DNA from 2 places in the Paenibacillus sp. URB8-2 genome. Region 1 is predicted to be linked to the other one. Evidence: a T-box and tRNA genes for the amino acid it is inferred to sense, from the RefSeq annotation. Region 1 holds a T-box; the other holds one or more tRNA genes.
What was found. A T-box is a leader RNA that pairs with one kind of tRNA and senses whether it is charged. The one in region 1 lies ahead of tyrS (tyrosine--tRNA ligase), so its partner is inferred to be a tRNA-Tyr.
Positions count from the first base shown of each region.

Region 2: it encodes a tRNA-Tyr, which carries the amino acid that the T-box ahead of tyrS (tyrosine--tRNA ligase) is inferred to sense. The anticodon was not compared.

Region 1 covers NZ_AP023239.1:2,629,205-2,636,026, reverse strand. Annotated here, with positions in the region: gene rpsD (30S ribosomal protein S4) at 366-965, shown strand; gene tyrS (tyrosine--tRNA ligase) at 1,136-2,389, opposite strand; T-box leader at 2,452-2,725, opposite strand; gene PUR_RS12050 (transglycosylase domain-containing protein) at 2,861-5,770, shown strand; gene acsA (acetate--CoA ligase) at 5,870-6,822, opposite strand, start outside.
Region 2 covers NZ_AP023239.1:4,802,762-4,809,583, reverse strand. Annotated here, with positions in the region: rRNA gene PUR_RS22225 (16S ribosomal RNA) at 1-4, shown strand, start outside; rRNA gene PUR_RS22220 (23S ribosomal RNA) at 250-3,183, shown strand; tRNA gene PUR_RS22215 (tRNA-Asn) at 3,251-3,326, shown strand; tRNA gene PUR_RS22210 (tRNA-Ser) at 3,331-3,422, shown strand; tRNA gene PUR_RS22205 (tRNA-Glu) at 3,439-3,513, shown strand; tRNA gene PUR_RS22200 (tRNA-Val) at 3,570-3,645, shown strand; tRNA gene PUR_RS22195 (tRNA-Met) at 3,676-3,752, shown strand; tRNA gene PUR_RS22190 (tRNA-Asp) at 3,778-3,854, shown strand; tRNA gene PUR_RS22185 (tRNA-Phe) at 3,874-3,949, shown strand; tRNA gene PUR_RS22180 (tRNA-Thr) at 3,970-4,045, shown strand; tRNA gene PUR_RS22175 (tRNA-Tyr) at 4,053-4,138, shown strand; tRNA gene PUR_RS22170 (tRNA-Trp) at 4,143-4,216, shown strand; tRNA gene PUR_RS22165 (tRNA-His) at 4,244-4,319, shown strand; tRNA gene PUR_RS22160 (tRNA-Gln) at 4,340-4,414, shown strand; tRNA gene PUR_RS22155 (tRNA-Gly) at 4,419-4,493, shown strand; tRNA gene PUR_RS22150 (tRNA-Cys) at 4,503-4,576, shown strand; tRNA gene PUR_RS22145 (tRNA-Leu) at 4,618-4,696, shown strand; gene PUR_RS22140 (nitrogenase component 1) at 4,919-6,268, shown strand; gene PUR_RS22135 (nitrogenase component 1) at 6,272-6,822, shown strand, end outside.

The sequences.
Region 1 (6,822 bases):
CCCGAATAGTAGTCCGTTACTACCTTAATTAACACTATTTTACTCTTTTCCCGCTCACCTTGCATTAGTTTTTCGGGTGTTTCGGGACTTTTTTTAGGCCCAAAGCCCTAAATATGAAAAAACTCATAAACTTTGGAATGCACACTTGACTTGGAGCCTCATTTTCATATAATATTTATTGTTGAACAAGACTGTAACAAGTCTTCAATTGGGCGTAACGTTGTGTCACCCTCACGCTTTTCGTCTGCAGTGGGCAGCGGCTGAACTTTCCCTGCAGCGCGGCACCGATTCGGTTTGCCGCATTTCGAAAAACGGCGCAAATAGAGCCCTGATGAAATCACAATTAAAAAGGAGTCTACTATAACATGGCACGTTACACCGGACCTAAATTCAAACTCAGCCGCCGTCTGGGCATTTCCCTGAGCGGCACTGGCAAAGACCTGAAACGCCCTTTCCCTCCGGGACAGCATGGCGCTAACCAACGCAGAAAAGTAAGCAACTACGGTCAACAGCTTCTGGAGAAACAAAAACTGCGTCACATGTACGGTTTGGGCGAAAAGCAATTCCGCACGTTGTTCCACAAAGCACACGGCATGCAAGGGATCGCAGGCGAGAACTTCATGTTCCTGCTTGAGAGCCGTTTGGACAACCTCGTTTACCGTCTTGGCTTTGCCAACTCCCGCGCCGGCGCGCGTCAATTGGTATCGCATGGCCACGTAACGGTTAACGGCAAGAAAGTCGACATCGCTTCTTACCGTGTAAGCATCGGCGACGTTATCGGCCTTCGCGAAAGAAGCCGCGCTTTGACTTCCGTTAAGGAAGCCCTGGCAAACCGTTCGCATCTTCCGGCATACCTGGAATACTCCGACGCTGCAGTGGAAGGCAAGTACATCCGTCTGCCTGAGCGCGCCGAGCTTTCCCAAGATATCGACGAGAAGCAAATCGTCGAATTCTACAACCGCTAATATTTGCTGGATACAGCATATATTGCAACACAGAGCCTCCGGATATTCCGGAGGCTTCTTTGTGTTTATTGCATACTTCTCATGCAAAAAAAAGAAGGAGAACCGGACGCAACGTCCGTTCACCCTCTTGGAATGCAGTTGATGAACTGCGCGTGTATTCGGCCTCAGTCCTACTCCAAAGTCAGCTTGGCGAACTTGCGCTTGCCGACCTGGATGATATCACCGTCCTGAGGAACGATATCTGCATTCGGGTCGGTCAATTTCTGTTCGTTCAGCTTGACCGCCCCCTGCTGCACGCTCCGCTTGGCCTCCCCGCCCGAAGCTGCAAGGCCGATCAGCGTAAGCAGCTTGGTCAACCGGATAGCCCCTTCATTAAGCTCCGCCGCGGGCAGAACCGCCGTTGCGATATCGTCAGGCAGCGCCCGCTGCTGGAATACGGTCACGAAATGCTGCTGCGCGGCATCCGCCGCCTCGGTGCCATGATACATTCTCACAAATGTATGCGCCAGCCGCATTTTGGCATCCCGCGGATGAGCCGTTCCCGCTTTCAGACCTTCCTCCAGCTCTCTCAGTTCTTCGTTGCCGATATCGGTCGCAAGCGAATAGTATTTCAGCATCAGCTCGTCCGGGACGGACATGGCTTTGCCGTAAATCTCGTTTGGCTCTTCGTCGATGCCGATGTAATTGCCCAAGCTTTTGCTCATTTTCTGAACGCCGTCCAGGCCTTCAAGCAGCGGGGTCATGATCGCAGCCTGGGTATCGACTCCGTATTCTTTTTGCAGCGTCCGTCCCATCAGCAGATTGAACTTCTGGTCGGTTCCCCCTAGTTCCACGTCGCTCTTCAGAGCCACGGAATCCATGCCCTGCATCAGCGGATAGAAGAACTCGTGAATGCTGATCGGCTGTCCGCTCTGGTAGCGCTTGGTGAAATCGTCGCGTTCCAGCATGCGGGCAACCGTCACTTTGGCCGACAAGCCCACGACATCCGCGAAGGTCATCGGCCCGAGCCATTCCGAATTGTAGTATACCTTTGTCTTCTCGGGATCAAGGATTTTATGAAGCTGCTTCTTGTATGTTTCCGCATTCCGCTTCACATCCTCCTCGGTCAGTTGTTTGCGCGTTTCCGATTTGCCCGTCGGGTCACCGATCCGCCCCGTGAAATCCCCGATAATCAGCTGCACCTGATGGCCCAGCTCCTGGAATTGGCGCAGTTTGTGCATGACGACCGTATGGCCCACATGGATATCCGGCGCGGACGGGTCAAGGCCCAGCTTAACATTGAGCGGCACGCCGCTGACGACCGATTTGATGACTTTGCGCTTCAGTTCCTCTTCAGGCACAATTTCCACGACGCCGCGCGCGATGATCTCCAGCTGACGCTCGACCTCCCGCTGCTGCTCCGGCGTTAGTTCTTCCCATTTCATAATAGCAACCCCTTTTGATGTTGATACTTCTCATAACGCACAAAAAAAGCCTCCTCTTCATCCCAAGGGACGAGAAAGAGACTCGCGGTACCACCCTAGTTAAAGCTCATTGCCATCATGATAAAACGTGACGGTTCCGAGCCTTCGCTTGATTGAAATAACGGGCGCTTAACGTACCCGGTGCCGGACTACTGAGACTAAGGCCTTAGGCGCTAAATCCGTTCCCCCGGACGGCTCCAGACTGTAATTCAAAAGGTTCCGCTATCGGTTTGCACCACCCACCGACTCTCTGAAAATCCGGGCTTCCCTTCTACTGATGTCCTTCTCCGCCTTTAGAAATATCCAGTTGAATTTATTTATATCATAGGATCTTTTGAAAAGTCAAATGTCCGCAAAAATCGCGTTGTCCCTACAAGCGCATTCAAAATCGCCAAATTGTGCTATAATAATTCCGTTAAAAGGAGGATGTCGATGTCTCAGGAAAATATGAAAAAATCAGCGACGGACATTCGACCGCGAAGATCTTGGCTCAGCAGGATCGGTTCCGTCGTGAAATGGATGTTTATTCTGGGCGTGATGGGCGTCCTGTTCGCCGGCGGCGCAGTAGGAGGCTTTATCGCTTCCATCGTAAAAGATGATCCTGTCCGCTCCGAACAAATGATTCAAGAGAAGGTCGGCGAGAACGTCGTGACGGGATTCGCCTATTTCCGCGACGGCATGCCGATCGGCCAGCTCCGGACGGAGGAAGACCGCAGGCTAATCGCCTACAAGGACCTTCCCCAGCTGGTTATTGACGCCGTTCTCGCCATCGAGGATAACCGCTTTTACGAGCATCATGGCGTGGATGTAAGCGGCACGTTGCGCGCAGTAAAGCAGAAGCTGCTGAATGAATCCGTACAGACCGGGGGCAGTACTCTTACCCAGCAGCTCGCAAGACGCGTATTTCTCAATCTCGATAAAACGGACGACCGCAAGGTAAAAGAAATCTTGCTGTCGCTTCGGCTCGAGCGCTTTTTAAGCAAAGAGGAAATTTTGACGGCGTACTTGAACAAGGTTCCGTTCGGCAACGGTTCAAACGGCTATAACGTCTACGGCATCAAAGCCGCGGCCAAAGGCATATTCGGCATCGATAATCTGGATAAGCTGAATACCGCCCAGGCAGCCTACTTAGCCGGCCTCCCCCAGCTTCCTTCCGCCTATTCGGCGTTCAACGGGTATGGGGAATTCAACGAGGCTGCGTTTAACCGCGCGCTCGACCGACAACAGCTTGTCCTGCGGCGAATGCTTGAGGAGAACAAAATCTCATCTTCGCAATATCAGGAAGCTCTGGCCTTTGACATTAAGAAATCCCTTGCTCCGCATACCAAGAAAGCATACGTTACCTTTCCTTATCTTATGATGGAGACGGAGCGCCAGGCAGCGGCAATCCTGCTTACTCTTGAGAACAACAACCAGGAGAGCGCGAAAGGTGCTTCTCAGCTTGAAGAGGCCCGCCAGCTGCTGCTGACAGGCGGTTACCGCGTATACACGACAATCGATAAAAAAGTATACAGCGCAATGCACAGCATCTCCGAAGACAGCAGCAATTTTACCAAAGAGAGCAAAAGCAAGGGCCTTGAGCAGACGGCCGGCATGATGATCGAGAACAAGACCGGCGCGATTCTGGGAATGATCGAAGGACGCGACTTCAATGTCGAAAGCATGAACTACGCCACCCAGATGGTGCGTCAGCCAGGATCGACAATGAAGCCGATTGCCGCTTATCTGCCCGCTTTGGAGGGTGGGCTGATCCAGCCGGCAAGTATTTTGGATGATGCGCCTATTATTCTGAAAGACGGGGAGAAAGGCTTCCACATTCCAAAGAACGCGAACAACCGCTATCAAGGGCTGGTAACGGCGAGGTATGCGCTCAACAACTCCCTGAACCTGCCTGCGCTGAAACTGTTCGACGAAAAGGTAGGCATCAAGAACGCCTGGGCTTTTGCCAAGAAGCTGGGAATTACAACTATTCAGGACGAAGATTACGGCGCGCAGACCGGGGTTCTCGGCGGCCTGAAGTATGGCGTGTCCGTAGAGGATTTGACCAATGCATATTCTTCTATTGGCAACAAAGGCGAATTTAACGATGCCTACATGATCGAGAAAATCGTCGACTCGAAGGGTAAAATCATTTACCAACACAAGGTCAATCCAGAGCGCGTATTTTCCGAGCAGAGCGCGTATTTAATGACCGACATGCTGCGCACTGTCGTTACCGACGGCACGGGCAGCACCGTCAAGAGCAAGTACAAGCATTTCAAAGATATTCCGATCGTCGGCAAGACAGGTTCGACTCAAAATTACGCGGATGTGTGGTTCATGGGATATACCCCGGATATCACGCTGGGCATGTGGGTCGGCTACAAAGAGCAGATCAATACGCTCGAGTCCAAAACGCAGCGGAAACAGGCGCAGTCCTTGTGGGCCGAGGTCATGAACGCTGTAATCGACAAAAAGCCGGATTTGTTCAAGGCGAAAACATTCGACAAGCCGGAAGGCATCGTCAAGGAAACCGTGTCGGCGTACAGCGGCAAACTGCCGACCTCATTGACAGATAAGTTTACGACCGATATTTTCAATGCAAAGTATGTGCCGAAGGACGGCGATGACGGAATTTCAAATGCCAAATACATTACTTACGGCGGCGTGAATTATATCCCTCGGGACGGGACGCCCGGTGACTTCCTGAAGGAGAAGATCGTTGTCTCCAGAGAGAAGCCGATCGAGGAATTGATTAATGAACTGGAAACTGCCTTCAAGTCTATGAAAGAGCATGAACCGCTGGACTACTATCTGCCGGCTGATGCGAAGACTGGGGTTCCGACGGAAGTCGACCCTCGCGTGGACGATGGCGGAGCTCCGGCGGCGCCGGGTAATGTGGAAGTCTCTTACGATACCGGCAAGGCAGTCATCCGCTTTGCGCAGAGCGGCTCGCCCGATGTCGTCGGATACCGGTTATACTCTTCCGTGAACGGCGGCCCGTTCCGTAAAGTGGATGTGCTTCTCGCCGGTGACGGCACAACGTTCACTACGGATACGCCGGCAAGCGACTATGCTGTATTTTATGTTACCGCCGTGGATGTGGCGGGGAATGAAACTTCTTCGGGAAGTGTCGGCGGAGGGATGCCGACACCCGAACCGTCCCCAAGCCCGGAAGACGGACTCTTCCCGGATATGGGGACAACGCCGGGGGATCAGGTCCTTCCTGATCCGGGCCTGTTTCCCGGAAGTGCAGGCGATCCCGGAGCGACTCCGAACCAGCCTAGTGCAGATGGCGGCCAGGGTACGCCGTCCGCCGACGGCAACGAAGCAGATGCCGGCGGGAATAACGGCGGTCACTGAGCAAACCGGGAGTCCGTATCCAAAGCAGACCTTGTAAGCAATAAGACGGTTGACAGCCTCCCTAAACGGGCAGAGCGGTCAACCGTCTTTCTTTCTTGTCTAATCCTCTATTGTCGAGAGATCGCCGGCAGGCAGATGAAGCTCCCAGGCTTTGAGCACGCGGCGCATGATTTTGCCGGACCGGGTCTTCGGGAGCTTCATTTTGAATTCGATTTCCTTCGGCGCGGCGTGTGCCGATAACCCCGATCTCACAAACGCCGCAATTTCGGCCTTCAGCTCGGGTGAAGGAATATACCCTTCCCGGAGCGATATAAACGCCTTGACGACTTCTCCTCGCAGCGCATCGGGTTTGCCGATAACCCCGGCTTCCGCAACCGCCGGATGCTCGATCAGCTTGCTCTCCACCTCGAACGGTCCGATCCGCTCGCCCGAGGAGTTGATGACATCGTCGATCCTCCCCTGGAACCAGAAATACCCTTCGTCGTCCATATAGGCGGAATCCCCGGAAATATACCACCCTGGAATTCGGAAATACTCCTCGTACTTGGCGGGATTATTCCAAATCCGGTCCATCATAGACGGCCACGGCGTTTTGATGGCCAAATTGCCCATCGTATACGGAGGGAGCTTATTACCGCTGTCATCCAGAATCGCAGCGGTTATGCCGGGAAGCGGCCGTCCCATGGATCCCGGTTTCATATCCATCCCGGGATAGTTGCAGATGAGCTGTCCGCCTGTCTCCGTCATCCACCAGGTATCATGTATGCGCTGGCCATACACTTTGTCTCCCCATCGGACGACTTCTGGATTCAACGGCTCTCCAACCGAGAGAACATGGCGCAAGCTGCTTAAATCGACGCCTTCCAGGCTCCCGCTTCCCGCGCTCATCAGCATGCGGAATGCCGTGGGCGCGCTGTACCATACCGTTACTTTATTGCGTTCAATCGTTTTGTACCAATCCCGGGGACTGAACCGGCCGCCGCGGACGACATTCGTTGCGCCGCTCAGCCAAGGGGCAAAGATTCCGTACGAGGTGCCGGTAACCCAACCGG
Region 2 (6,822 bases), 2.2 Mb from region 1:
CTTTCTATGGAGAATCGTTTCCCGAGCGGAAACATTCAAATCGGAAGCTAAGCTTCCAAAACTCAGGTTTAGGCCTGTTGCTCACTCGTTGCTCAGTTTTGAGAGCTCAAACTCTCAATCTTGATCCTTGAAAACTGGATACCGAAACGAAAATTGCGTTTTAGAACATCTTTTAGCTGAACTTGTGTCAAGCGATTGATCAAGTGAAGTGAATAGTGGTTCATGATTTTCCCTAACGGGAAAACATGTGGTTAAGCTACTAAGAGCACACGGAGGATGCCTAGGCGCCAGGAGCCGATGAAGGACGTGGCGAACAACGAAAATGCCTCGGGGAGCTGTAAGCAAGCGTTGATCCGGGGGTGTCCGAATGGGGAAACCCGGCTGTGGTAATGCACAGTCACTCCTACCTGAATTCATAGGGTAGGTGGAGGCAGACCAGGGGAACTGAAACATCTAAGTACCCTGAGGAAGAGAAAACAAGAGTGATTCCGTCAGTAGCGGCGAGCGAACGCGGAACAGCCTAAACCAGGGAGCTTGCTCCCTGGGGTTGTGGGACGTCTCACATGGAGTTACAAAGGAACAAGATAGGTGAAGAGGTCTGGAAAGGCCCGCGATAGAGGTAAAAGCCCTGTAGCCCAAATTTGGTTCCCTCCGAGACGGATCCCGAGTAGTGCGGGGCACGTGAAACCCCGTATGAATCCGGCAGGACCATCTGCCAAGGCTAAATACTCCCTGGCGACCGATAGTGAAACAGTACCGTGAGGGAAAGGTGAAAAGCACCCCGGAAGGGGAGTGAAATAGTACCTGAAACCGTGTGCTTACAAGAAGTCAGAGCCCGTTATAGGGGTGATGGCGTGCCTTTTGTAGAATGAACCGGCGAGTTACGTTTAACGTGCAAGGTTAAGGCGAGAAGCCGGAGCCGCAGCGAAAGCGAGTCTGAATAGGGCGACTTAAGTACGTGGGCGTAGACCCGAAACCGTGTGATCTACCCCTGTCCAGGGTGAAGGTGCGGTAACACGCACTGGAGGCCCGAACCCACGCACGTTGAAAAGTGCGGGGATGAGGTGGGGGTAGCGGAGAAATTCCAATCGAACTCGGAGATAGCTGGTTCTCCCCGAAATAGCTTTAGGGCTAGCCTCGGTGATTAACAGTACTGGAGGTAGAGCACTGATTGGGTGCGGGGCCCGCAAGGGTTACCAAGCTCAGTCAAACTCCGAATGCCAGCTACTGATGCACCGGGAGTCAGACAGTGAGTGCTAAGATCCATTGTCAAAAGGGAAACAGCCCAGACCATCAGCTAAGGTCCCCAAGTGTGTGTTAAGTGGGAAAGGATGTGGAGTTGCACAGACAACCAGGATGTTGGCTTAGAAGCAGCCACCATTGAAAGAGTGCGTAATAGCTCACTGGTCGAGTGACTCTGCGCCGAAAATGTAACGGGGCTAAACACACCACCGAAGCTATGGCTTGATGCGTATGCATCAGGGGTAGGGGAGCGTTGTATGTGGGTTGAAGGTTGACTGTAAGGACAGCTGGACAGCATACAAGTGAGAATGCCGGTATGAGTAACGAAAAGATCAGTGAGAATCTGATCCGCCGAAAGCCCAAGGTTTCCTGAGGAAGGCTCGTCCGCTCAGGGTAAGTCGGGACCTAAGGCGAGGCCGACAGGCGTAGTCGAAGGACAACAGGTTGATATTCCTGTACCACCGTAATCCGCTATGAGCGATGGGGGGACGCAGGAGGGTAGTGACGCGGACTGATGGATGTCCGTCCAAGCAGCGAGGCTGGTGTATAGGCAAATCCGTACACCATTAAGGCTGGGCTGTGATGGGGAGCGAAAATTACAGTAGCGAAGGTCATGATCTCACACTGCCAAGAAAAGCCTCTAGCCAGGAGAAGGTGCCCGTACCGCAAACCGACACAGGTAGGCGAGAAGAGAATTCTAAGGCGCGCGGAAGAACTCTCGTTAAGGAACTCGGCAAAATGACCCCGTAACTTCGGGAGAAGGGGTGCCTCGGTAGGGTGAATAGCCCGAGGGGGCCGCAGTGAAAAGGCCCAAGCGACTGTTTAGCAAAAACACAGGTCTGTGCGAAGCCGCAAGGCGAAGTATACGGGCTGACGCCTGCCCGGTGCTGGAAGGTTAAGGGGAGCGGTTAGGGGTTAAACCCGAAGCTGTGAACCGAAGCCCCAGTAAACGGCGGCCGTAACTATAACGGTCCTAAGGTAGCGAAATTCCTTGTCAGGTAAATTCTGACCCGCACGAATGGCGTAACGACTTGGGCGCTGTCTCAACGAGAGATCCGGTGAAATTTTAATACCTGTGAAGATGCAGGTTACCCGCGACAAGACGGAAAGACCCCATGGAGCTTTACTGCAGCTTGATATTGAACTTGGGTACGATCTGTACAGGATAGGTGGGAGCCTTAGAAGCCGGAGCGCCAGCTTCGGTGGAGGCGCCGTTGGGATACCACCCTGATCGTATCTAGGTTCTAACCTGGCACCCTAAACGGGTGCGGGGACCGTGTCAGGCGGGCAGTTTGACTGGGGCGGTCGCCTCCTAAAGCGTAACGGAGGCGTCCCAAGGTTCCCTCAGAATGGTTGGAAATCATTCGAAGAGTGCAAAGGCAGAAGGGAGCTTGACTGCGAGACCAACAAGTCGAGCAGGGACGAAAGTCGGGCTTAGTGATCCGGTGGTACCGCATGGAAGGGCCATCGCTCAACGGATAAAAGCTACCCTGGGGATAACAGGCTTATCTCCCCCAAGAGTCCACATCGACGGGGAGGTTTGGCACCTCGATGTCGGCTCATCGCATCCTGGGGCTGAAGTAGGTCCCAAGGGTTGGGCTGTTCGCCCATTAAAGCGGTACGCGAGCTGGGTTCAGAACGTCGTGAGACAGTTCGGTCCCTATCTGTCGTGGGCGTAGGAAATTTGAGAGGAGCTGTCCTTAGTACGAGAGGACCGGGATGGACGTACCGCTGGTGCACCAGTTGTTCCGCCAGGAGCATGGCTGGGTAGCTACGTACGGACGGGATAAGCGCTGAAAGCATCTAAGCGTGAAGCCCCCCTCAAGATGAGATTTCCCAATTTAGTAAGACCCCTTGAAGACGACGAGGTAGATAGGTTGGAGGTGGAAGTGCAGCAATGCATGGAGCTGACCAATACTAATCGGTCGAGGGCTTATCCAAATTTCTAAAATGCAAGGTTTCGTTTCGGTTCCAGTTTTCAGGCGATCAAGCTTGAATTGAATATTGTTCCCTGATAGCTCAGTTGGTAGAGCACTCGACTGTTAATCGAGTTGTCACAGGTTCGAGTCCTGTTCGGGGAGCCATTATGGAGAGGTGTCCGAGTTGGCCGAAGGAGCACGATTGGAAATCGTGTAGGCGTCAAAAGCGTCTCGAGGGTTCGAATCCCTCTCTCTCCGCCACTATATTTTAAGGTATGGCCCGTTGGTCAAGGGGTTAAGACACCTCCCTTTCACGGAGGTAACAGGGGTTCGAATCCCCTACGGGTCACCATCTTCAAACTTGCTTTACGGTTGAGATATCTGGTAAGATAACAATTGTTCTTTTATGGAGGCTTAGCTCAGCTGGGAGAGCATCTGCCTTACAAGCAGAGGGTCGGGGGTTCGATCCCCTCAGCCTCCACCATGATACTACTAAATAAATACTTTTTACTGACGCGGGGTGGAGCAGCCCGGTAGCTCGTCGGGCTCATAACCCGAAGGCCGCAGGTTCAAATCCTGCCCCCGCAACCAATTCTTCTTAGAGAAGAAGCCTCGTGGAACCGTGGTGTAGAGGCCTAACATGCCTGCCTGTCACGCAGGAGATCGCGGGTTCGAATCCCGTCGGTTCCGCCATTTATTTCAATACGGGTTTGGCTCGGTAGCTCAGTCGGTAGAGCAGAGGACTGAAAATCCTCGTGTCGGCGGTTCGATTCCGTCCCGAGCCACCATGAATTTAATAATTGAATAAGCCGGTGTAGCTCAACTGGTAGAGCAACTGACTTGTAATCAGTAGGTTGGGGGTTCAAGTCCTCTCGCCGGCACCATTTTCCTGGAGGATTAGCGAAGTGGCCAAACGCAGCAGACTGTAAATCTGTTCTCTTACGAGTTCGGTGGTTCGAATCCATCATCCTCCACCAGTTTAGGGGCATAGTTTAAAGGTAGAACAGCGGTCTCCAAAACCGTTAGTGTGGGTTCAATTCCTGCTGCCCCTGCCAAATAATTTCAGCATTCCATAACATATGGCGGTCGTGGCGAAGGGGTTAACGCACCGGATTGTGGCTCCGGCATTCGTGGGTTCAAGTCCCATCGATCGCCCCATATTACTTATTGGAATGTATTGGGGATTAGCCAAGCGGTAAGGCAACGGACTTTGACTCCGTCATGCATAGGTTCGAATCCTATATCCCCAGCCATTTTGCGGACGTGGCTCAGCGGTAGAGCATCGCCTTGCCAAGGCGAGGGTCGCGGGTTCGATTCCCGTCGTCCGCTCCATCTTTATACGGCGCCATAGCCAAGTGGTAAGGCACAGCTCTGCAAAAGCTCTATCCCCAGTTCGAATCTGGGTGGCGCCTCCATTGCTTTATTTAGAGGAAATGATCTCATTTCCATGATCCGCGCCGGTGTGGCGGAATGGCAGACGCGCGCGACTCAAAATCGTGAGGGAAACCGTGGAGGTTCGAGTCCTCTCACCGGCATCATCAAATAGGCTTATAAGATTGCTTTAGCGATCTTATAAGCCTATTTTTATTTTTGCTTTTCTTTTTTTCTCCGACCCAAACATCAATACCACACTGGCTAACACTTCCCCTGTGAAACACGGACATTGCACCCAAATTCATGAAATACATTATAAATATTGATAATTAATTATAATTAAATATAATTAGATATAAACTGTGTGATTGGAGGGTTATCCAATGCATCATTCCGGCTTATTTGTTGAACCTGCATGCGAACATAATAATTGTCCGGATAAAATGGGCTGCTCCAGTCCAAAGCCGGGGGAGCGGACACACCCCTGCGCTTTTCAGGGCTCACAGTCGGTATTGATGCCGATCTTGGACACGGCGCATCTGGTTCATGGCACTGCAAGCTGTCTTCAAAACGGTTGGGGAATGCTGAAGGCGCAGTCGCCTGGCGGCTCGTTGTCCAAGCTTGTGTTTTCCATGGGACTGACGGAAGAAGATTTAATGCTCGGCAGCGAGAGTAAGCTTCTGCAAATGATCGGCCATATTGTCCGGCGGCACCATCCGCCTTGTGTCTTTGTGTATGCGACCTGCGCCACTCTTTTTACTATGGAGGATTTGAATGCTGTGTGTGAAAAGGCGGAGCAGGCCTGGGGAATATCGGTGATCGCCGTTCATAATCCAGGATTTGCCGGAGGCCAGAACATAGGGAGCCGGTATGCAGGGGAGGCCTTGTTCGAGAAAGTGATCGGTACAACAACGGACGTTGAGGACAAAGAAAGCACTCCGTTTGATATCAATTTAATCGGCGAGTATTCTTTTTCACAAGAGATGAAGGAAATCGAAGGCTTGCTGTCCGAGACGGGAATCCGTGTAGTGACGCGAATTGGGGGAGACTGTTCCTTTGATGAACTGCGTGCGGCCCATCTTGCGAAGGTGAATATGCTTGTAGGCGGCAGGTCGATGTTGAATTTGGCCAGGCACATGCAGGATTCGTTCGGTATCCCTTTTTGTGAGGGATCTTTCTGCGGGTCCAATGAAATCCGGTTCTCTCTGCGCCAGCTTGCTTACTACTTTCAGGATGCGGAGCTGGATGATAGACTTCAACGGTTTATGCGCAAGGAGGAAGCGCGTGTTCGCAAAGAAATTTCCTTAACCTGCAAACCTCTGAAGGGAAAGAAAGTCGTGCTCTTTACGGAAGGGGCGGAGAGCTGGTTGTATATCTCGGCGCTGTATGAGCTCGGTCTGCGGATCACGGTCATCGGCACCTATTCGAATGCGCGGGAAGATGTGTCCCGAATCAAGGAAAGAATCAAGGATGATACTCTGATCATTACGGAGATTGACGAAAAAAGCATACTTGAGCTGTATGAGGGACGGAAAGCCGATCTGATGATCGTCAGTGGGCGAAGCGCCTATGTGCCTTTGAAAGAGAAAATACCGTTTCTGGATATTGACGGAGAGCGCAGGAAGACGTACACGGGATATGCCGGCTTGCGGAGAATGGCCGAGGATCTTATGGATATTTTGGAACAGCCCATTTGGCAAATGGTCCGCCGCCGTTCGCCGTGGGAGGTGTGACCGATGAGTATACATTTCAGTTCGGCTACCGGACCGCTGCCGGGCAATCTCCTGCTTGGCAACCAGACGATCGGCGGTGTGCTTGCCCTTCAGGGCATTTACCGCTCCATGCCTATTCTGCACGGGGTATCGGGGTGTGCGGAATCAATCCGGACCGTCTTGTCCCGCCACTTCCGCGAACCTGTCTCCATACAAAATGTATCCATTCAGGATTCCGATGTCATCCTCGGCGCCGACAATGCGGTCTGTGAAGCGATCCGGCATGCAATGTCCGAGGATAGCCCGGATGTGCTTGCCATGATCGGCACTTCGTTAACGGAGGCAACCAAAGAGGATTTGCAGGGAATTACAAGCCGTTATTTGGAGGAGAACCGGCCTGTTTTTCAAGACAAGCTGCTGTTGACGCTCTCGCTCCCTGATTATGAAGGCTCTGTTGAATCGGGATATGTCCGAGTTGTACAGGCCGTAATCGAAGAAATAATCAATTCCCGTCCCAAAGCCCCGCCCAAAAAACACCGCAACCGGATCAACCTCCTGCCTGGCCCTCATCTGAC